Regions from separate parts of the Pseudomonas sp. S2_A10 genome, predicted to be linked through region 2. Evidence: predicted binding sites of a transcription regulator. Region 2 holds the regulator's gene; the other holds the start of a gene.
What was found. Region 2 encodes sigma-54, which starts transcription at its own class of promoters, with help from an activator protein. Its sites were predicted from a motif close to ANTGGCATNNANNTTGCTNT; they were not measured.
Positions count from the first base shown of each region.

Region 1 (5,882 bases), 710 kb from region 2:
GCGCCTTGCCCCAAGCCTATCCAGGTGCTAAACCTTGTACAGGTTCGTCAATGACAAGGAAGCCAGTCAATGTCAGTCGTTACAGAAGTCTCTCCAGACCAGAAAAAGCTCACGATCGCCGTCAAAGGCCGGTTCGATTTTGGTCGCCATCAGGAATTTCGCGAGTCGTATGAACGGCTCCCACACAAACCCGAATCCATCGTGGTCGATCTCAAAGAGGCCACTTACCTCGACAGCTCCGCGCTGGGCATGCTGCTCCTGCTGCGTGATCACGCCGGTGGCGACAATTCGGATATCCGCGTCGTCAATAGCAGCTCCGATGTGAAGAAAATTCTCGCGATTTCCAACTTCGACAAACTCTTCGACATCAGTTGATGCCCATGCAGGCGCAAGAGCCGCTGACTATTCTTATCGCCGAAGACAGTGCCGCCGACCGGCTGCTGCTGTCGACCATCGTCCGCCGTCAGGGCCATCAGGTGCTGACAGCGGCCAATGGTGCCGAGGCGGTCGAAACGTTCAAAGAGCAGCAGCCCGATCTGGTGTTGATGGACGCGCTGATGCCGGTGATGGACGGCTTCGAAGCGGCGCGGCAGATCAAGGCGCTGGCGGGTGAAGCGTTGGTGCCGATCATCTTCCTCACCTCGCTGACCGAGAGTGAAGCGCTGGCCCGGTGTCTGGAGGCCGGCGGCGACGACTTTCTGGCGAAGCCGTACAACCAGGTGATCCTTGCCGCCAAAATCAAGGCGATGGATCGCTTGCGTCGCCTTCAGGCCACGGTCCTGCAGCAGCGCGATCTGATCGCGAAACATCATGACTATCTGCTCAACGAACAACGCGTGGCCAAAGCGGTGTTCGACAAGGTCGCGCATTCCGGATGCCTGAGTGCGCCGAACATTCGGTACCTGCAATCGCCTTACGCCCTGTTCAATGGCGATCTGTTGCTCGCTGCGTATACGCCGGCCGGTGACATGCACGTCATGCTCGGCGATTTCACCGGGCATGGCTTGCCGGCAGCGGTGGGGGCGATGCCGCTGGCCGAAGTGTTTTATGGGATGACCGCCAAGGGCTATGGCCTGGCCGAAACCCTGCGCGAGATGAACGCCAAGCTCAAGCGCATCCTGCCGGTGGACATGTTCTGCTGTGCCACCTTGCTCAGTCTGAGTTTCCAGAGCCGTTCGGTGGAGGTGTGGAACGGCGGCATGCCCGACGGTTACCTGCACCGCATGGCCAGTGGCGAACGCGTGCCCTTGCCGGCGCGGCATTTGCCCCTGGGGATTCTCAGCGCGCAAGCCTTCGATGACCGTACGGATGTCTATCCGATGGCGGTTGATGATCGGGTGTTCCTGTTGTCGGACGGTGTCATCGATACCTGCGATGCCAATGATCAGTTGTTCGGCGTTGAACGCTTGCAGCAGGTGTTTGCGGCGAACCGCGAGCCGGATCGGTTATTCGAGGATATCGAACAGGCGCTGCGCGATTTTCGCGGACAGGCCCGAGATGACGTAAGCATGGTCGAGGTCAGTCTGCTCGAGTCGGCTCAGGCCCACGGCGCGACGCCGGTGTATTCCGACAGCGGCCAGTCGTGCCCGCTGGACTGGTCGGCCAGTTTCGAGTTTCGCGGCGCCACACTCAGGCGCTTCAATCCATTGCCGTTCCTCTTGCAGTTGCTGCTTGAGGTGCATGGCCTGCGCGCGCAAAGCGGGGCGCTGTACAGCGTGCTCGCCGAGTTGTATTCCAATGGGCTGGAGCATGGCGTGCTCGGGCTGGACTCGAGCCTCAAACGCGATGCGGCAGGTTTCGCCCGCTACTATGAAATGCGCGCGGCGCGGTTGGAGGCGCTGCAAGACGGTTTCGTGCGAGTGCATTTGCAGGTCCAGCCGCAAGGCGAGGGTGGGCGGCTGGTCATTCGTGTCGATGACAGTGGCAAGGGGTTTGATGTGGCGCGGGTCATGGAAAGGCCCGTGGATAACGTCCGCTTGTCGGGACGCGGCATCGGTCTGGTCCGGCAACTGGGGCGCAACGCCAGTTGGTCGGACCAGGGTCGTAGTGCCAGCGTGGAGTTTTTCTGGGAGATTGAGGCATAATCCGCCCATTCTTGATCAAGGAGTGAGCAAGTGACAGACGCACATGTAAATCGCGAAGTCCTCGATACTTTGCGCGAGGTGATGGAGGACGGCTATACGGAATTGCTGGAGACTTTTCTGGCAGATTCGCAAAGCCGCCTGCACGAGTTGCAGGACAGCACCAGCGCCAAAGCGCTTTCCGATGTAGCGCATAGCTTCAAGGGCAGCGCCAGCAACATGGGCGCGGTTCGACTGGCCGAGTTGTGCCAGGACCTGGAGTCGAACGCGAAGGACAAAAGCCCGGAAGCGCTCGCTCAGCTAGTCGCCGATATCCATTCTGAATTCGCCGAAGTACGTCCGGTGTACGAAAGCGAAAAGCACCACGCCCACATCCACTGAAGCTGCCGTCCGGCGCTTTTCGCAAGTGTCTGGCCAAACTGGCCCGGCACTTGCAGTCAACTTGCTCAACTGTACCTACGATCCCAGTGCAGCGGAGACCTTGTCATGCCTGCGACCCCCAACATTCTTCTTCAGACCGCCGCTCAGGCCAAGGCGCAAGCCGTCTCTGCCAAATCGTCGGCAATGGCCGCAGACGCCGGGGACAAGGCCTCCAGCTTCGCCAAAGTGTTTGCCGATCAGGCGCCGGCCAAGCCCGCCGTGAGCGCTGACAATTCAGTCAAGCCGGCACGCGATAAGGTCGCGGACAGCAGCGGCAAAAAGGATATCGGCAAAGAGCAGTCTGCCGCGCCCGAGCCAGCAGTTGCCGATAGCGGCAAAGCGTTGCCTGCCGACAAGGCGGCGGCGAGCGACGACGCGACAGCGACTGCCGATGACACCACTGAAACCGTACAAACCCCTGTGGCCGATGCCGCGCCTGTAGACCCGGCCCTTGATCCGGCCTTGGCGCAAGTCGTTCAGCCGTTGGTGGCAGCGCCTGTGGTGCAAACGCCAACAGTCGCCACGCCAGCGCAGCCGGAAACCGAGACGCCTGCATTGGCGGTCGTGTCGGGCATGGTCAAAGATCCGGCGGCAACCGACAGCGATTTCGATCCATCGGCCGACCCGCTCGACTCGATGCCGGCCGTGCGCATGGCGATGGAGCAGGGCGGGCATATTTCCGCCGCCAGTCAGGCGCAACCGAAAGCCACGCCTGCTCAAGCTCAGGCTGACGGCGAATTGACCGCCGCGCAGAACTTTGCCGCCGGCATGGCCAGCATGCTCGACGTGCAGGCCGACAAGGACAGCACCAGTCAGGGCGGCGAACAAGCTTTCAGCGGGCTGATCGACGATGGTCTGAAGGATCTGAAATCGGCTACCAGCGACACCCGCGTCGATGACTTCGCCAACCGTCTGGCGGCACTGACCCAGGCCGCTACGCCGAAAACCGCCAATGCGCTGCCGGTGAATCAGCCGATCGCCATGCACCAGAGCGGCTGGACCGAAGAAGTGGTCAACCGCGTCATGTACCTGTCCAGCGTCAACCTGAAGGCCGCCGACATTCAGTTGCAGCCGGCGGAGCTTGGGCGTCTGGATATCCGCGTGAACATGGTTCCCGATCAGCAAACCCAGGTCACCTTTATGAGCGCACACCCAAGCGTGCGTGAAGCGCTCGACAGCCAGATGCACCGCCTGCGTGACATGTTCAACCAGCAGGGCATGGGCCAGGTGGACGTCAACGTCGCCGACCAGAACCGTGGCTGGCAGGGGCAGCAAGGTCAGGAACAGGCGCAGCAGGGGCAGAGTGGCCGGACCAGCGCTGCGGGTGGCCGCCTGGATTCGGCGGATGAGGAATTGGCACCGGCTACTGTCGCTGAAGTGGCGGCGCAGACTACCAGCGTAATTGGCAGCAGCGCGGTCGACTATTACGCCTGAGCAAATCAAGAGCCCCCTCACCCTAGCCCTCTCCCAGAGGGGAGAGGGGACCGATTGGGGAATCTTGAAGAACTACGCCGACCTGAACGAGCATCGCTGAATCCGTTCGACATTCGGCGACCTGTTGATTCCCGCCCTGAACTTGCAATCACCTCGGTTGTGCAGGTCGATGTCCAGCCCCATTACATCTCGGTCGGCCCCCTCTCCCTCAGGGAGAGGGCTGGGGTGAGGGGTGCTTTTGACTTTAGCGTCGTTCTCGACCTCCGACACTTCTGGCATAACACTTGCTCTTGCCTTGCCGTGCGACTGTGAAACCCCCGATTAGTGACGGATTATTGGCATGGCGAAGAGCGAAGCTGCAGCAGTAAAAGACCCCGCAACCAAAGGCAAACTCAAGCTGATCATCGTGATCGTGCTGGCGTTGCTGGTGGCCATTGGTGCATCCGTCGGGGCGACCTGGTTCTTCATGCACGGCGCGCAAAGCAAGCCTGCCGAGGCCGCTGAAGCAGCGCCGGTCGGCAAGCAGGCGGCGATTTTCGAGCCGATGGCGCCGGCCTTCGTGGCCAACTACAACCAGAACGGCCGTCAGCGCTACATGCAGGTGAGCATCACCATGCTGGCGCGGAATCAGGCCGATCTGGACGCGCTCAAAGTGCACATGCCGGTTATCCGCAACAACCTGGTAATGCTCTTCTCCGGTCAGGATTTCGCCACACTGGCGACACCGGTCGGCCAAGAGATGTTGCGCCAGAAGGCCACCGCCAGCGTCCAGGAAGTGGCGCAGAAAGAACTGGGCAAAGTGGTCATCGAACAGTTGCTTTTCACTAATTTCGTACTGCAGTAGGAACACGACATGGCCGTGCAGGATCTGCTGTCCCAGGATGAAATCGATGCGCTGCTGCATGGCGTCGATGATGGTCTGGTACAGACCGATAATGCTGCCGAACCCGGCAGTGTCAAAAGCTACGACCTGACCAGTCAGGATCGCATCGTCCGTGGACGCATGCCGACGCTGGAAATGATCAACGAGCGCTTTGCCCGCTACACCCGCATCAGCATGTTCAACATGCTGCGCCGCTCGGCGGACGTGGCTGTCGGTGGTGTGCAGGTGATGAAGTTCGGCGAATACGTGCACTCGCTGTACGTGCCGACCAGCCTCAATCTGGTCAAGATCAAACCGCTGCGCGGCACCGCGCTGTTCATCCTCGACGCCAAACTGGTGTTCAAGCTGGTGGACAACTTCTTCGGTGGTGACGGCCGTCACGCCAAGATCGAAGGGCGTGAGTTCACCCCGACCGAGTTGCGCGTAGTGCGCATGGTGCTCGAGCAGGCTTTCGTCGATCTGAAAGAAGCCTGGCAGGCGATCATGGAAGTCAATTTCGAGTACATCAACTCGGAAGTGAACCCGGCCATGGCCAACATCGTCGGCCCGAGCGAAGCAATTGTGGTCTCCACCTTCCACATCGAACTCGATGGCGGTGGCGGCGATCTGCACGTGACCATGCCGTACTCGATGATCGAGCCAGTGCGCGAGATGCTCGACGCCGGTTTCCAGTCCGACCTCGACGATCAGGACGAGCGCTGGGTCAACGCCCTGCGCCAGGACGTGCTCGATGTCGACGTGCCGATCGGCGCCACCGTGGCCCGCCGCCAGTTGAAGCTGCGCGACATCCTGCACATGCAACCGGGCGATGTGATCCCGGTCGAGATGCCGGAAGACATGATCATGCGCGCCAACGGCGTGCCGGCCTTCAAGGTCAAGATGGGCTCGCACAAAGGCAACCTCGCGTTGCAGGTGATCGAGCCGATCGAGCGTCGCTGAGGCGGCGCTTTTCACCCCCGTATTTAACCGAATTGTTGCCCGCCGAGGACACATGATGAACGACGATATGAACGCGCAGGACGACCAGGCACTGGCCGATGAATGGGCTGCGGCCCTGGAAGAAA
Region 1 is NZ_CP162773.1:3,624,059-3,629,940, forward strand. It holds gene AB4N41_RS16315 (STAS domain-containing protein) at 70-375, shown strand; gene AB4N41_RS16320 (ATP-binding SpoIIE family protein phosphatase) at 381-2,084, shown strand; gene AB4N41_RS16325 (Hpt domain-containing protein) at 2,115-2,462, shown strand; gene AB4N41_RS16330 (flagellar hook-length control protein FliK) at 2,568-3,935, shown strand; gene fliL (flagellar basal body-associated protein FliL) at 4,276-4,779, shown strand; gene fliM (flagellar motor switch protein FliM) at 4,789-5,757, shown strand; gene fliN (flagellar motor switch protein FliN) at 5,813-5,882, shown strand, end outside.
Region 1: AB4N41_RS16330 (flagellar hook-length control protein FliK) is a predicted target of sigma-54. The motif match lies at 2,511-2,530, and genes of this name have one in related genera.

Region 2 (5,882 bases):
GGTACGCGACCAACACGCACACCATTCAGTACCTGCCCGACGGCAAGGTGCAGTACGAGATGACCTCCGACAAGGCCGAGCACGTCAAGGCCACCGATGTCACTCTGGTAACCAAGCCTGATTTGAACATGTACCGCGGCACCGACTTCCCGTGGCACGTGACCAGCGAGCGCGGCGAAGTGAATTCGGGCGGCACCGAAGTTGAATTGATCGATTCGGTCCGCGTACAGCGCACCGATGAGAAACAGCGCGGCACCCTGATCACCAGCACCCGCATGACCGTGTTCCCGCAGCAAGAATATGCGCAGACCGCGCAACCCGTTAGAATCGAGGGCGCTGGCGGCGTATCGACTGGCGTCGGAATGAAAGCGTACCTGAAGGACAGCAGGATACACCTGCAATCGAACGTAAGAGGACAGTATGAGGCTCGTTAAAACCCTCCCTATTTTGCTCAGTCTGGGCGCAGCACTGGGAAGCGCGAGCGCCTGGTCCCTGCCGAACGATCAGCAGCAGCCTATCCGCATTCAGGCCGACGACGCCCAACTGGACGACAAGAATGGCATCGCCACCTATAAAGGTGACGTGATCATTACCCAGGGCTCGATGATCGTTAAAGGCAACACCGTGACCATGACGCGCGCGCCCAATGGCGACATCGACGTGGTGACCTCGGTAGGCAACCTGGCTTACTTCGAGCAGTTGCAGACCCAGGGCGACGCCAACCCGGTCAAGGGCTACGGCGTGACGATTCAATACCACGCCCAGCAGAACCGGGTGGTGCTGATCGACAAGGCCAAGGTTATCGACAAGGATAACAACGTCACCCAGGGCGAAAAAATCGTCTACGACACCGTGAAGAAGCTGGCCAGCGCCGGTCGCGCCACAGGCAGCAAGGTCACCGAATCGCGTCCGCGCATCGACATGGTGATCCAGCCGAAGAAGAAAACCGAAGAGAAATCCCAGTAATGGCAACTCTGAAAGCTCAGCACCTGGCCAAGGCCTATAAAAGCCGCCAGGTCGTGCGTGACGTCAGCCTGTCGATCGACAGCGGGCAGATCGTCGGCTTGCTCGGCCCGAACGGCGCCGGCAAGACGACGTGCTTCTACATGATCGTCGGCTTGGTGCAGGCTGATCAGGGCCGTGTGCTGATCGATGATCTGGACGTCAGCCACCAGCCGATGCACGGCCGCGCCAAGGCCGGTATCGGCTATCTGCCGCAAGAAGCGTCGATCTTCCGTAAACTGTCGGTCGCCGACAACATCATGGCGATCCTCGAGACCCGCCCGGAGCTGGACAAGGCCGGTCGTCGCAAGGAGCTGGAAAGCCTGCTGCAGGAATTCCACATCAGCCACATCCGCGACAACCTCGGCATGAGCCTGTCCGGTGGTGAACGCCGCCGGGTGGAAATCGCTCGCGCCCTGGCGACGGCACCGAAATTCATACTGCTCGACGAACCGTTCGCCGGCGTTGACCCGATCTCGGTCGGCGACATCAAGCAGATCATCCATCACCTCAAGGCCAAGGGCATCGGTGTGCTGATCACCGACCACAACGTGCGTGAGACGCTGGACATTTGCGAAACCGCTTACATCGTCAACGACGGTCAACTGATCGCTGAAGGCGATGCCGAGACCATCCTGGCCAACGATCTGGTCAAGGAAGTGTATCTGGGTCACGAGTTCCGCCTGTAAGCGCGACAGCGCTGTATCGATTCAAGGCGCATTTATCCGCTTTAATTGTTACAGCGCTCTAGGCAAACACTTCAGTTTCAGGCATATAATTTGCTTAAGTTTGGCGCTTCGGCGCCCTGTAGTGGATGGCGCAAAGCGCCGGCGAATAAGGTGTTAAGCCCCTGCCATGAAACCATCGCTAGTCTTGAGAATGGGCCAGCAGCTGACGATGACACCGCAGCTGCAACAGGCCATCCGCCTGCTCCAATTGTCGACCCTGGACCTGCAACAGGAGATCCAGGAGGCTCTGGAATCCAATCCGATGCTCGAGCGCCAGGAAGAAGGCGACGACTTCGACAACGCCGATCCGCTGGCCGACAACGCCGAACAGAAGCCCGCCGAAATCCAGGAACCCTCCTACCAGGAAACCGCCCCGACGGTGGATAACCTCGAGGATGGCGATTGGAACGAGCGCATCCCCAATGAACTGCCAGTGGATACCGTCTGGGAAGACGTTTACCAGACCAGCGCCAGCAGCCTGCCCAGCAGCGATGACGATGAGTGGGATTTCACCACCCGCACGTCCGCCGGCGAGAGCCTGCAAAGCCATCTGCTCTGGCAACTGAACCTGGCGCCGATGTCCGACACCGATCGCCTGATCGCTGTCACCCTGATCGACTGCATCAACAATCAGGGCTATCTGGACGAAACACTCGAAGAAATTCTTGAAGCGTTCGATCCGGAACTGGACATCGAGCTCGACGAAATCGAAGCCGTCCTGCATCGCATCCAGCAATTCGAGCCCGCTGGTATCGGCGCCCGCAACCTCAGCGAATGCCTGCTGCTGCAATTGCGCCAGCTGCCCGCGAAGACGCCGTGGCTGACCGAGGCCAAGCGGCTTGTCGCCGATTACATCGACCTGCTCGGCAGCCGCGATTACAGCCAGTTGATGCGGCGCATGAAGCTCAAGGAAGACGAGCTGCGCCAGGTCATCGAACTGGTGCAGAGCCTCAATCCGCGTCCCGGCTCACAGATCGAGTCGACCGAAGCCGAATACGTGATTCCCGACGTGATCGTGCGCAAGGACAACGAGCGCTGGCTGGTCGAGCTGAACCAGGAATCGGTGCCTCGCCTGCGCGTCAACGCCCAGTACGCCGGTTTTGTGAAGCGCGCCGACACCAGCGCCGACAACACTTTCATGCGCAACCAGTTGCAGGAAGCGCGCTGGTTCATCAAGAGCCTGCAGAGCCGCAACGAAACCCTGATGAAAGTGGCCACGCAGATCGTCGAACATCAGCGCGGCTTCCTCGAATACGGCGACGAAGCAATGAAGCCGTTGGTATTGCATGACATCGCCGAAGCGGTCGGCATGCACGAATCGACGATTTCCCGGGTGACCACACAAAAATTCATGCATACCCCGCGCGGTATTTATGAGCTGAAATACTTTTTCTCCAGCCACGTCAGCACCTCCGAAGGCGGCGAATGCTCGTCCACGGCGATCCGCGCGATCATCAAGAAACTGGTCGCTGCGGAAAATCAGAAAAAGCCGTTGAGTGACAGCAAGATCGCTGGTTTACTGGAGGCACAAGGCATTCAGGTGGCTCGCCGCACCGTCGCCAAGTACCGCGAATCCCTCGGAATCGCGCCTTCGAGCGAACGCAAGCGGTTGATGTAAGCCACGTTACAGCGTTCCAGTGGCAGGCTTTTCGGCCTGCCGCTTTATGCACTGGCAACGAAGGAGAAGCTGTATGCAAGTCAACATCAGTGGACACCAACTGGAAGTGACCCAACCTCTGCGTTCCTACATCGAGGAAAAACTCCAGCGACTGGAGCGACATTTCGACAAGATCACCAACGTGCAGGTCACGATGTGCGTCGAAAAGCTGAAACAGAAGATCGAAGCCACCTTGCATATTCCCGGCAGTGAAGTGGTCGCAAACGCAGAAGATACCGACATGTACGCTGCGATCGACTCACTTACCGACAAGCTGGATCGCCAACTCAAAAAGCATAAGGAAAAGACCCAGAGCCTCCTCCAGGGCGCGACCGGTCGTTAACACCCCTATCCATGATCCGACTTGAAACCATCCTGACCCCCGGCCGTTCCCAAGTGAACGCGCCGGGCGGCAGCAAGAAAAAAGCCCTCGAACAGATTGCCAACCTGATCCACCGCGAAGTGCCGGATCTGGCGATGCAGGATGTCTTCGAGGCGCTGATCGCCCGTGAAAAACTCGGCTCCACCGGTTTTGGCAACGGCATCGCCATTCCCCACTGCCGCCTCAAGGGCTGCGCGGGGCCAGTGAGCGCCCTGCTGCACCTCGAAGCCCCGATCGATTTCGACGCCATCGACGGCGCTCCGGTGGACCTGTTGTTCGTACTGCTGGTCCCGGAAGCCGCAACCGACGCGCATCTGGAGTTGTTGCGCCAGATCGCCAGCATGCTCGACCGCAAGGAAGTGCGCGACAAATTGCGCAGCGCTCCGAGCAATGAAGCCTTGTACCAGGTTGTACTGGACGAGCAGAACGGGCACTAATCATGCGTTTGATCATTGTCAGTGGCCGTTCGGGCTCGGGTAAAAGTACCGCCCTGAATGTCCTTGAGGACAACGGCTACTACTGCATCGACAATCTGCCGGCCGGTTTGCTGCCGGAACTGGCCGAGCGAGCGCTGATTCACACAGAACTGGCGCAGCCGCTGGTCGCCGTGTCGATCGATGCGCGCAACCTGCCCAGCCATCTGTCACGTTTCCCTGAGTTGCTCGAAGACGTGCGTGCCAAGCATATCAAGTGCGATGTGCTGTACCTGGACGCCGATGAAGAAACCCTGCTCAAGCGTTTTTCCGAGACCCGTCGTCGTCACCCGCTGAGCAACGCCAATCGCTCACTGGCCGAGGCGATTCACGACGAAACCGCCCTGCTCGGTCCGATCGCCGATCTGGCCGACCTGAAGATCAACACCACCAGTCTGAATCTGTATCAACTGCGCGACACCATCAAGTTGCGCCTGTTGAATCAACCGGAGCCCGGTACGGCGTTTCTGGTCGAGTCGTTCGGCTTCAAGCGCGGCATGCCGGTCGACGCCGACCTGGTGTTCGACGTGCGCTGCCTGCCCAATCCGTACTGGAAACCGGAACTGCGTGCGCAATCGGGCCTTGATGCACCGGTGGCCGAGTACCTGGCGCAGCAGCCGGATGTCGAAGAAATGTATCAGGACATCTACGCCTACCTGAACAAGTGGCTACCACGCTTCGCCGCCAGCAACCGCGCCTACGTCACCATTGCCATTGGCTGCACCGGCGGGCATCACCGCTCCGTCTACCTGACCGAACGACTGGGTCAGGCCCTGCAGAAAACCCTGAAGAACGTCCAGGTTCGCCACCGCGACCTCACCTAAAGGATTTACACCGCGATGCCTGCTCGTGAAATCGAAATCATCAATAAGCTGGGCCTGCATGCCCGGGCATCGGCCAAATTTGTCGGCGTGGCGGGTCAGTATCCAGACTGCACGATCCGAGTGGGACGCACACCTGAAACGACTGTCGACGGCAAGAGCATCATGGCTATGATGATGCTCGCGGCGGGTAAAGGCACCAAGATCCATTTAAGCACCGAAGGCGAACAGGCTCAGGAAGCCATGGACGCATTGGTCGATCTGATCGAAAGGTATTTCGACGAAGGTGAATAATCCTTGAGGCGGGGACACTGTTCCTCGCCTCCATTCACCCCAACGCCGTATCCATCACCATCATCAGACAAAACCCGATCAGAAGGCCCAGACTCGCCAGCTTGTCATACCCATGACGGCGCGATTCCGGGATCACTTCGTGGGTCACCACCAGCAACATCGCCCCCGCCGCCAGTGCCAGCCCCAGCGGCAGCAGCACCTGAGCCAGACTCACGAGCCACGCACACAGCAGCGCAAATACCGGTTCGACCAGCCCCGACGCCGCGCCGATCAGAAACGCTCTGACCCGCGACATTCCCGCCCCGGCGAGCACCAGAGCAATCACCAGTCCTTCCGGCACATCCTGCAACGCAATGCCCATCGCCAGACTGTCGGCGTCCGCCATCCCGCCTCCGGCAGATACGCCAACCGCCATGCCTTCCGGAATGTTGTGCGCGATGATGGCGAACACGAACAGCCAGATTCGCGGTGGAATCACCGGATGCTCCAACGTGCCGACGAGCATCTCCGGCGAGGCACCGCAAA
Region 2 is NZ_CP162773.1:2,911,012-2,916,893, reverse strand. It holds gene lptC (LPS export ABC transporter periplasmic protein LptC) at 1-434, shown strand, start outside; gene lptA (lipopolysaccharide transport periplasmic protein LptA) at 421-966, shown strand; gene lptB (LPS export ABC transporter ATP-binding protein) at 966-1,691, shown strand; gene AB4N41_RS13075 (RNA polymerase factor sigma-54) at 1,858-3,348, shown strand; gene hpf (ribosome hibernation-promoting factor, HPF/YfiA family) at 3,422-3,730, shown strand; gene ptsN (PTS IIA-like nitrogen regulatory protein PtsN) at 3,742-4,206, shown strand; gene rapZ (RNase adapter RapZ) at 4,209-5,066, shown strand; gene AB4N41_RS13055 (HPr family phosphocarrier protein) at 5,082-5,357, shown strand; gene AB4N41_RS13050 (ZIP family metal transporter) at 5,392-5,882, opposite strand, start outside.